Regions from separate parts of the Streptomyces sp. NPDC088915 genome, predicted to be linked through region 3. Evidence: riboswitches for the same ligand, from Rfam matches in the RefSeq annotation. Region 3 holds a riboswitch; each other region holds the start of a gene.
What was found. A riboswitch is a leader RNA that binds a small molecule or an ion and turns the genes downstream of it on or off. The one in region 3 is predicted to bind cyclic di-AMP.

Region 1: it holds a riboswitch for cyclic di-AMP, as region 3 does, so the genes downstream of both, ACIP5O_RS23640 (M23 family metallopeptidase) here and ACIP5O_RS26745 (transglycosylase SLT domain-containing protein) in region 3, are expected to answer to the same signal.
Region 2: it holds a riboswitch for cyclic di-AMP, as region 3 does, so the genes downstream of both, ACIP5O_RS19310 (transglycosylase family protein) here and ACIP5O_RS26745 (transglycosylase SLT domain-containing protein) in region 3, are expected to answer to the same signal.

What each region holds. Positions count from the first base shown of each region.
Region 1 covers NZ_JBIVIR010000013.1:160,331-163,594, forward strand. The annotation lists gene ACIP5O_RS23630 (HPr family phosphocarrier protein) at 1-14, shown strand, start outside; gene ACIP5O_RS23635 (GntR family transcriptional regulator) at 199-882, opposite strand; gene ACIP5O_RS23640 (M23 family metallopeptidase) at 1,084-1,854, opposite strand; cyclic di-AMP (ydaO/yuaA leader) riboswitch at 1,867-2,032, opposite strand; gene ACIP5O_RS23645 (M16 family metallopeptidase) at 2,286-3,264, opposite strand, start outside.
Region 2 covers NZ_JBIVIR010000010.1:51,178-54,441, forward strand. The annotation lists gene eno (phosphopyruvate hydratase) at 1-300, opposite strand, end outside; gene ACIP5O_RS19310 (transglycosylase family protein) at 693-1,412, opposite strand; cyclic di-AMP (ydaO/yuaA leader) riboswitch at 1,416-1,591, opposite strand; gene ACIP5O_RS19315 (transglycosylase family protein) at 1,850-2,968, opposite strand; gene ACIP5O_RS19320 (cytochrome P450) at 3,063-3,264, opposite strand, start outside.
Region 3 covers NZ_JBIVIR010000016.1:23,555-26,818, forward strand. The annotation lists gene ACIP5O_RS26735 (phosphocholine-specific phospholipase C) at 1-857, shown strand, start outside; gene ACIP5O_RS26740 (hypothetical protein) at 912-1,568, opposite strand; cyclic di-AMP (ydaO/yuaA leader) riboswitch at 1,942-2,125, shown strand; gene ACIP5O_RS26745 (transglycosylase SLT domain-containing protein) at 2,131-3,051, shown strand; gene ACIP5O_RS26750 (phosphoribosyltransferase family protein) at 3,048-3,264, opposite strand, start outside.

The DNA.
Region 1 (3,264 bases), on a different contig from region 3:
CCGAGACCGTCTGACCCCTCGCGGTTCCCGCACTTCGAAAGGCCGCGGCCGCCGGAATTCCGGTGGCCGCGGCCTTTTTCTTTTCCGCTCCCCCGCCACCCCCGTTTCCGGGCGGCACGAAGTTTTCGGGCGACACAGGGTTTTCGGGCAGCACGAAAGGCCCCGCGCAATTCCCATTCTTTGTATACGGTGCGCGTGTTAATTCCGGGCACTCGTCGTGTTGACGACGTGTTGCGAAACCCTCACGCGTCCGCGCTCCGGCCCCTTGAGCCGGTGCAGCGACATCGAGCGCTCCGCGTGCAGCGCGGTGAGGGCCCTCGCCCGCTCGGCGTCCCCGCGCGCCACGGCGTCCACGATCGCGCCGTGCTCGGCCCAGGCCTCCACCGGCCGCTCGGGCTGCTCGACGGCGTACATCCAGGCGATCTTGTGCCGCAGCTGGGTGAGCAGCGCCGTCAGCGGCGGGCTGCCGGAGGCCTGCGCGAGCGTCTCGTGGAACCAGCCTCCGAGCGAGCGCAGGTCCTCGCCCTGGCCGCGCCTGGCCCGCTCCTGCCCCAGCCTGACCAGGCCGCGCAGCACCTTGAGGTGGGCGTCGGTGCGCCGCTGCGCGGCCCGCGCGGCCCCCAGCGGTTCGAGCAGCGCCCGCATGTCGAGCAGGTCGGCCGCCTCCTGCTCGGTGGGCTCGGCGACGTGCGCGCCCGCGTGGCGGCGGGTGAGGACGAAGCCCTCGGACTCCAGGGTGCGCAGCGCCTCGCGGACCGGGACGCGGGAGACCCCGTACCGGCGGGCGAGCTGCTCCTCGGTCAGCCGGCTGCCCCGCTCGAAGACGCCGGAGACGATGTCGTCCCGGATCGCCGTGCATACCGAATGCGCGGGAATGCGCATGTCCGACCTCCGCCTTGGTCGCGCGAGACAATGCGAGCGGCGCCTGTTCTGCGCCTGATCCGCGACTCTATTGCAGCATGCCGGAATTTCCGATGCCCCCATGGAATCCATGGCCACCTTTTGGTCGACGCGGGGGCGGCGAAAAGCCCCGGCTCAGCACGAGCCGGGGCTTTTGCGACGCGAGTGGGGCGGCGGGGCGGGTCAGACGGTGACGCCGCGGGCGCGGAGGTAGGCGACCGGGTCGATGTCGGAGCCGTACTCGGCGCTCGTGCGCGCCTCGAAGTGGAGGTGCGGCCCGGTCGAGTTCCCGGTCGAGCCCGAGACGCCGATCTGCTGGCCCGGTTCGACGGTCTGGCCGACGTACACCCCGATGGAGGAGAGGTGACCGTACTGGGTGTACGTGCCGTCGTGCATCCGGATGACGATGTTGTTGCCGTACGCGCCGCCCCAGCCGGCCTCGACGACGGTGCCGGAGCCGACGGAGACGACCCGGCTGCCGTAGGCGGCGTGGAAGTCGACGCCGGAGTGGCTGCCGGAGGACCAGAGCGAGCCGCCGGTCTGGTAGCCGGTGGACACGTACGAGCCGGAGACGGGGAGCTGGAAGGAGTTCAGACGGCGGCGCTCGGCCTCGCGGGCGGCGCGGGCCCTCTCCTCGCGGATCTCCTTGGCGCGGGCCTCGGCCTTGCGCTTCGCCTCGGCGCGGGCCTTCTGCTGGGCGACGGCCTCGAAGGCCTCCCGGTCCTGGGCGTCGGCCTGGGCGTTGAGCCGGTCGACGAGGGAGTCCTCGGCGATCACCTTGGTGAGGCCGGTGTCCTCGGGGGAGCGGTTGTCCGTGTCGGCGGCGAGCGCCGGGGAGGCCAGGGTTCCGATGACGCCGGTGGTGGCGAGCGTCGCCACGCCCGCGATGCCCGCGCCGCGGCGCGCCATCCGGCTCGAACCACGATGCTTCCCGGTGGCACGGGTGAACGCCATGAAGACGTTGTTCCTTTCCTTCCTTCTCGCCTACCGGGTTAGCTGACGGGTTCGGAGCAGGAAGGTCTCCTACGGGCCCCTCCGCGCGAGGCGAAGGCGTCCGATTCACCCCAGGGACTACGTGTGGGTCCCCGGCTCCCCAGGCTCGCGCCTGACGGGGACTCGGCGATGACTGTCCGGTGCCGCGGATGCGGCGGGTGCAACTGGCGGACAGCCGCACCGACGCTATGCGGACCGCCAGTCGATCACCAACCGAACATGACCTTTTGTAAGGCATGCCACAGGCCAGATGATCACTCTTGGCGCCAATACGGACAATTCACCGAGGCGTCCCTCGTGCGCTTCTCGTGCGCCTCTCGCGCGGACGGACGGAGGACCCCGACGATCCGTCACGTCGGGGTCCTCCGTGCGCCCGGCCGGGCAGGGCCCAATCAGCCGGTGACGACGGTCACTTCACCGATGCCGAGCGCCCGCACCGGCTCCGCGATCTGCGCCGCGTCGCCCACCAGGACCGTGACGAGCCGGTCCACCGGGAAGGCGCTGACCACGGCCGCGGTCGCCTCGACGGTGCCCGTCTCGGCCAGGCGCGCGTACAACTGGGCCTGGAAGTCGTCCGGGAGGTGCTGCTCCACCTGGTCGGCGAGCGTCCCGGCGACGGAGGCGGCCGTCTCGTACTTGAGCGGCGCCACCCCCACCAGGTTCTGCACGGCGGTCTCCCGCTCGGCGTCCGTGAGCCCCTCGGCGGCCAGGGTGCGCAGCACCTTCCACAGGTCGTCCAGGGCCGGGCCCGTGTTGGGGGTGTCGACGGAGCCGCTGATGGCGAGCATCGCGGCGCCGTTCCCCCCGGCGTCCGAGCGGAGCACCTGCCCGAAGGCCCGCACGCCGTACGTGTAGCCCTTCTCCTCGCGCAGGACCCGGTCCAGACGCGAGGTCAGGGTCCCGCCGAGGCAGTACGTGCCGAGGACCTGGGCCGGCCAGGCGCGGGCGTGCCGGTCCGGACCGATCCGGCCGATGAGGAGCTGGGTCTGGACGGCGCCGGGGCGGTCCACGACGACGACCCGGCCGGTGTCGTCGGCGGTGATCGGCGGCATCGGCAGCGCCTCGCCGGGCTCGCCGGTCCAGGCGCCCAGCGTCTCCGCGAGGACCTTCTCCAGGTCGACGCCGGTCAGGTCGCCGACGACCACGGCGGTGGCCGTGGCGGGCCGCACGTGCGCCTCGTAGAAGGCGCGGACCGCAGCGGCGTCGATCGCCGCGACGGTCTCCTCGGTGCCCTGGCGCGGCCGGGACATCCGGGAGTCGGCCGGGAACAGTTCCTTGGAGAGCTGCTTGGCGGCGCGCCGGGCCGGGTTGGCCGTCTCGTGCGGGATCTCGTCGAGGCGGTTGCGCACCAGGCGCTCGACCTCGGTGTCC
Region 2 (3,264 bases), on a different contig from region 3:
GTCCAGGTCGAACATGGCCTGGTCGATCAGGCGCTGCTCGGTGGCGTCGTAGCCGACGAGCTCCGGGCCGATCTGCTCGATGACGGCGAGGACGGCCTTCTCGACGCCCTTGCCCTGGTAGCGGTTCGGGTCACCGTCGCGGAGCTCGAGGGCCTCGAACGCACCGGTGGAGGCGCCGGACGGAACGGCAGCACGGCCGGTGCTGCCGTCGTCGAGGCCGACCTCGACCTCGACCGTGGGGTTGCCTCGGGAGTCCAGGATTTCCCGGGCTACGACGACGTCGATGGACGGCACGAGCATCTCCTTCTGGGATGTGACGCGGGATGTGACGCAAGGTCGGTGCAGGGTCGCTTGGCCTTGCGACAAGAGCCTAACCGCCCCGGAGGCTCCGACCGGCCGGGCGCCCGCCCCCTGGGACGAAAAAGGACCCGAGGGCATGCACAACGGGACGAAGGACCCCGGACCTACCGGGCGGTAACCGTCAGACGGGACCGACGGCCGTCCCGTACGGAGGGCCGTCTCGTACGAGAGGTCGTCCCGTACGAGGGGTCGTCCCGTACGAGAGGTGTCCCCCCATCAAGGGGGAACCCCGGCCCGGCGCGCACGGGGGAGTGGCGCGCCGGACCGGGGTGGTCACCGCGGGAGGGTCATCGGGGGCGCGTGAGCCGCCGGACTCACGCGACCCGCCGGGCTCACTTCAGGTGGAGCTGCTGGCCCGGGTAGATCAGGTCGGCGTTCTCGACGACGTCGTCGTTGAGCTCGAAGAGCTGGGCCCAGCCGCCCTTGACGCCCTGGGCGTCGGCGATCTTGCTGAGGGTGTCGCCGGCCACGACCTTGTACTCGCCGTCACCCTTCTTGACCGTCTTGCCGGTCGGGGTGGTGACGGTCTTCTGCGGGGCGGCCTTCGGAGCCTGGCGCGGCTGGCTGCGGGTGGTCGGCTGCTCGGCCTTCCGCTCCTGCTTCGGCTGCGCCTGCTGCTGCGGCTGCTCCTGCTGCGACTGCTCCTGCGGCGCGCTCTCGGCGGCGCCGCCGTCGTACGAGGCGCCGGAGAGGCCCACGCCGCAGCTCGGCCAGGCGCCCTTGCCCTGGCCCGCGAGGACCTTCTCGGCGACGGCGATCTGCTGCGCCTTCGACGCCTGGTCGGCGCGCGGGGCGTAGGCGGTGCCACCGAAGGCGGCCCAGGTGGAGTTCGTGAACTGCAGGCCGCCGTAGAAGCCGTTGCCGGTGTTGATGGACCAGTTGCCGCCGGACTCGCACTGGGCGACGCGGTCCCACTCGGAGGCCGTGGCGGCCGAGGCGGTGCCCGCGGTCATCAGCGGGGCGGCGACGGCGACGCCGGTGACGCCGACGAGCGCGGCGACCTGGGCGGCCTTGGAGGGACGGCGGTGTTTGCCCTTGACGGAAAACAGCATGGGGATTCTCCTCACCGACGCCTGCGAGGTGAGCTGTCGGGTTCGGGCCGAAGAGTTGCCCGGCCGCGTGTCCTAGCACGCGGCTTCACCCCAAGCCGGTCGTCGGCCGTCCGTGTCTGGACGGCCGGGCCCGGCACTTACCTTGGGTCCCCCGCTCCTGCCTTCGGCGCTTGCGCGACGACTGTTCCCGTCGGCCGACGGCAGGATTCGGCGTTTCGGTCGACGGGGCCCGCGGTGGCGAGCGATGACGACCGTAGACACAGACCCCCCCGAAGTTCAAAGAGGCTCATACGACGAATTTCGCCTCTTCTTGCCCTTCGGAGGGGACTGTTTGCGCAGGTGAGGGATGACGGAAGCGGAGCTTGCGGGCGCGACACGCCAGTTGGGACAAAGAGACCCATGTCTCACTCGCCCGGAACCGGACATACACCCACGAACTACCCGGCCGTCGGGACCGAACCCTTCGTCAGGTCGAGGTTCTGACCAGGGAGGATGAGGTCCGGATCGGTGCCCACGGTCCGCTTGTTGGCGTCGTAGAGGGCGGTCCACCCTCCGGGCAGTTCGTTCGCCTGGGCGATGTCCGAAAGGCTGTCACCCGGTCGCACGACGTATTCACCCGAAGAGCCCTGACTGTCCGTTGCGCCCGAATCCTTCGCTTCGTCAGCGATCGGGGTCGATTCGGCCTCTTCGGAAAGATTGCCCTTGTCCGAGGCATGTCTACCGGATTCGGTGGAGCTGTCCGGCTTGCCGGTTTCCTCCGGAGCGGCCTCGCCCCGGTGCTTGCCCGTGCCGGGCGCGGCCGACGCTCCCTCATCTTCCGGGATACCGGGCGTAACAGACGTATCGGGCGTAACGGACTCACCGGGGGCGACGGGGACCGTCGGGTCGGACGGATCGGCCGGGAGCGTCGGGTCCGCCGGGTCCGTGGTCCCGGTCGACGCGGACGGCGCGGACGGCGTCGAGGGGGCGGTCGGCGCGCTCGGGCCCGTCGAGCCGGCGGGGGCCGTCGGCGCGGCCGGTGCCGTGGAGGGGGCGGTCGCGGGGGCGGAGGGCTTCGGCGCCTTGGTGGACGGCGCGGCCGTGGAGGCGCCCGACGAGCCCGAGTTCCAGTTCGACTCGGGGACGGGTGCCACGGAGGTCGCCGGAGCGGCGGCCGGACCCGGGTCCACCCCGGTGGGCTTCCCGTCGTTCTTCAGGCCGGCGATCGGCGCGCAGGTGGCCCAGGTGTCGCTGCCCTTGACGAGGACCTTCTCGGCCACCGCGATCTGCTGGGCGCGGCTGGCCAGGTCGGGGCTGGGCGCGTACGCCAGGCCGCCGTGGCGCTCCCAGTCCGCCTGGGTGAGCTGGAGGCCGCCGTACATCCCGTTCCCGGAGTTGGCGCTCCACTGACCGCCCGACTCGCACTCGGCGACGCGGTCCCAGGTGGCGGCGTCGGCGGCGGACGCGGATCCGGTGGCGAGCAGGGGCAGCGCCATGGCGGATCCGGTCACGCCCGCGGCGACGACGATGGCGGGGGCCTGACGGGGGCGACGGTGTCGTCCGTTCCCGGAACGCATAGGTACGCCTTTCGCGTGACGGCTGAGACTGCCGGGAAACGTAGCGGCATTCGAACGCTCGTCACAAGTCGATGGCCACCCGATCACATGAAGATCACATTTCTGACGGACCGTCACCGTACGAGAGGGGTACGGACGGGGAGAACTCCACCGGAAGCGTGCGCAAACCGCGCATGATGAGCCCGCCGCGCCACCGCAGTTCGGCCGGATCGGCGGCGAGCCGCAGGTCCGGCAGACGGGTCAGCAGGGTGGCGAGCGCGGCCTGTCCTTCGAGGCGGGCGAGCGGCGCGCCGAGG
Region 3 (3,264 bases):
TGCTGCGCTTCCTGGAGACCTGGACGACGGCCCTCGGCACCCCGGCCGCCTGCCCGAACATCAGCGCCTGGCGGCGGAGGGTGACGGGCGACCTGACCGGCGTCTTCGACTTCGCCCACCCGGTGTACGGAGTGCCCGCCGGGCTTCCGTCCACGGCGAAGGTCATCGGCCAGAGCACCTGCGGGCCGCTGCCGAACCCGGTCCCGCAGAACAACGCCCTGCCCGCGCAGGAGTCCGGCACCCGGCCGGCGCGCGCCCTGCCGTACCAGGTGAACGGCAACCTGGACCGCTTCGAGTTCGGCTCCGGCGGCAAGATCCTGGCCTGGTTCTCGATGACGAACCAGGGGGCGGAGGCCAGGCGGGCCGCGCACTTCTCGATCCACCCGCACCAGCACCGCGACACGGCCGCCTGGCAGTACACCGTGGACCCCGGCGGCACGGCCACCGACTTCTTCAACATCGGCACCGGCTCGGGGTCCGGGAAGTACGACATCTCGATGATGGGGCCCAACCGCTTCCTGCGCCGGTTCATCGGCGACGCCTCCAAGGCGGGCAAGGACGTCGAGGTGGCGGCCCGGTTCGCGACCGAGCCGGGGACGGGCAAGACGGCCCTCTGGTTCAGGATGACCAACGCCTCCGGCGGGCCCGTCACCTTCACGATCCGCTCCAACGCCTACCGGACGGACGGACCGTGGACGTACACGGTGCCGGCGAACTCCGGCACCGAGGACTTCTTCAACGCCGTGGCCTACCACAAGGGCTGGTACGACTTCACGATCACCACCGGCGTCGACGGGACCTGGTCGCGCCGGTACACCGGCCACATCGAGAACGGCGCCCCGAGCGTCAGCGGCTGATCACGGCGGCCCGGGCGCGGGGGCGTACGGGGGCCCCGCGCCCGGGCGGCGCCGTCAGCGGCCGGCGTGCGCGGCGCGGTGGATCGTGGCGTCGAGGAGGGCGAGGGCGTCGTCGGCCGTGCGCCCGGGGGCCCGGTTCCACGGCCCGATGAGGTCCCGCCACCCCCGCGACCGCAGCTCGGTCATGATCCAGGCGGCCGCCTCGTTCATGGTGTCCGCGCCGCCGTAGCCGAGGCGGTGGGCGGCGAGGAGCGCCCCGCAGACACAGCGGGCCCCCCGCCTGTCGCGCAGCTTGTACGGGGCGTTCTGCCAGCCCCACTCGGTCAGGACGAGGCGCGCGTAGCCGAGGTGGACCGAGGGGCGCAGCTCGGCCCGGCCGACGCGGCGCCAGACGTGGAGGCGGTCCGGCAGGACGGCTCCGATCCGGCCGGGGAGGCGGCGCTCGGCGGGGCCCGGCGCCGGGAGCGCGTCGAGCGCCTCGGCCACGAGCCGCTCGACGGGCACGCTGAGCAGGTCCCGCCAGCTCCCCTCCTCGCCCGGCGGCAGCGGGGCGGGGGCGGGCGCGGGCGCGAGCGGTACGGGGGCGGGGGCGGGCCAGTCGGTGACGATCCGCTGCCAGACGGCGCTCTCGTAGAGGGCGGCCGCCTCACGGTCGAGGACGTCGGGGGCGGCGGGGGCGGCGGGGGTGAGCTGGGGGGCGGCGGGGGGCATCGGGCGGCTCCTGGGTCGGTCACTCCATCCTTCAAGAAGAATGTCGGCTTTGCCTGCTTTGCCCTTGAGTGCCCCCGAATGCCGCTACAACGGCTCTTCATGCCCCAGAGGCCCCACTCCATCGATTTTCGCCTTATTTCCCCATCAATGGAATTACGTCGCATATTCGGACATAACTCACCGGGTGACGCGACTCACTCCGCACGGCCCGCCGCACGGCGCCGCCCTCCCCCACCCCGTACCGCACAAGGAAGTTCGGCGCTTCCGGAGCCCGGCCGATCTTGAATTCCCCGAATTCGGTGATCCATTTACCGGGGCCGCCGCTCTGATCCTCTTGTTATTCGCCGTATTACTGGCCTACGGTCACCCCCATTCGAGCGGAACGCCTAATCCTGCCACCGCTCGGAAACCTCCCTTTTCACCCGACGGCAGGAGCGGGGGACCCACGAATACGCCGGTCCGGAATCCGGAACGGCTCGGGGTGCAGCCGCGTGCGCGCGGCCGGACATCTCCCGTCCGAACCCGACAGCTCACCTCGTAGGCGCCGGAGAGGAATCCCGTCATGCCTGCACACGGTAAGCACCGCCGCCCCCGCCGCAACCACATCTCCCGTGGACTCGCCCTGGTCGGCACGGGTGGGGCCGCGCTGTCCCTGCCCCTGATCGCCCCCGCCACGGCCGGCGCCGCGCCCGCCGCCCCGGCCCCGGAGATCGCCGCCAAGGCCTTCACCGCCCCCGCCGCCCCGGCCGCCGCCAAGGCTCCGGCCGCTCCGGAGGCCACGCGCACGTACACCGTCGTGAGCGGTGACTCGCTTTCCCTGATCGCCCACAAGAAGGGAATTCAGGGGGGCTGGAAGAGCCTTTACCGTGCCAACCAGAGCGCCGTGGGTGACAATCCGTCACTCATCCACCCGGGTCTGGAACTGACGATTCATCGGGGCGCCGCCAAGGCTGCCCCGGCGCAGCCGAAGACGCAGGAAAAGGCGGAGCGGAAGGCCACCGCGAAGGCGGAGAAGTCCACTTCGACCGACCGGGCGAACCGCTCCGAGCGCCGCGCGGCCGCCCCGTCCGCCGACACCGGCACGGGGGCCTCCGCCGCCGCCCCGGCCGTCGCCGCTCCGGCCACCCCGGTCGAGGCCGCCCCGGTCGCCGCCACCCAGTACGCCGACAACCTGGACGGCTGGATCCGGCAGTCGCTGGACGTCATGGCCCAGCACGGCATCCCCGGTTCCTACGAGGGCATCCACCGCAACATCATGCGCGAGTCCTCCGGGAACCCGCTGGCCATCAACAACTGGGACATCAACGCCGTCAATGGCACCCCCTCGAAGGGCCTCCTCCAGGTCATCGAGCCGACCTTCCTGGCCTACCACGTGCCCGGCACGTCGATGGACATGTACGACCCGGTCGCCAACATCACCGCCGCCTGCAACTACGCGGCCGACCGCTACGGCTCCATCGACAACGTCGACAGCGCGTACTAGTCCGCACCGGACGCTTCCGGGGCGCCCCGGCCCCGGAAGTGCGCGGTGAACCAGGAGGTGGCGAGCTCCGCCACCTCCTCCAGGGCGCCGGGCTCCTCGAAGAGGTGGGTGGCGCCCTCCACCACGGCCAGCCGGTTCTCGCAGCGCAGCAGCGCCCCGGCCCGCCGGTTGAGGTCCAGGACCAGCGGGTCGTCGCCGCCCACCACCAAGAGG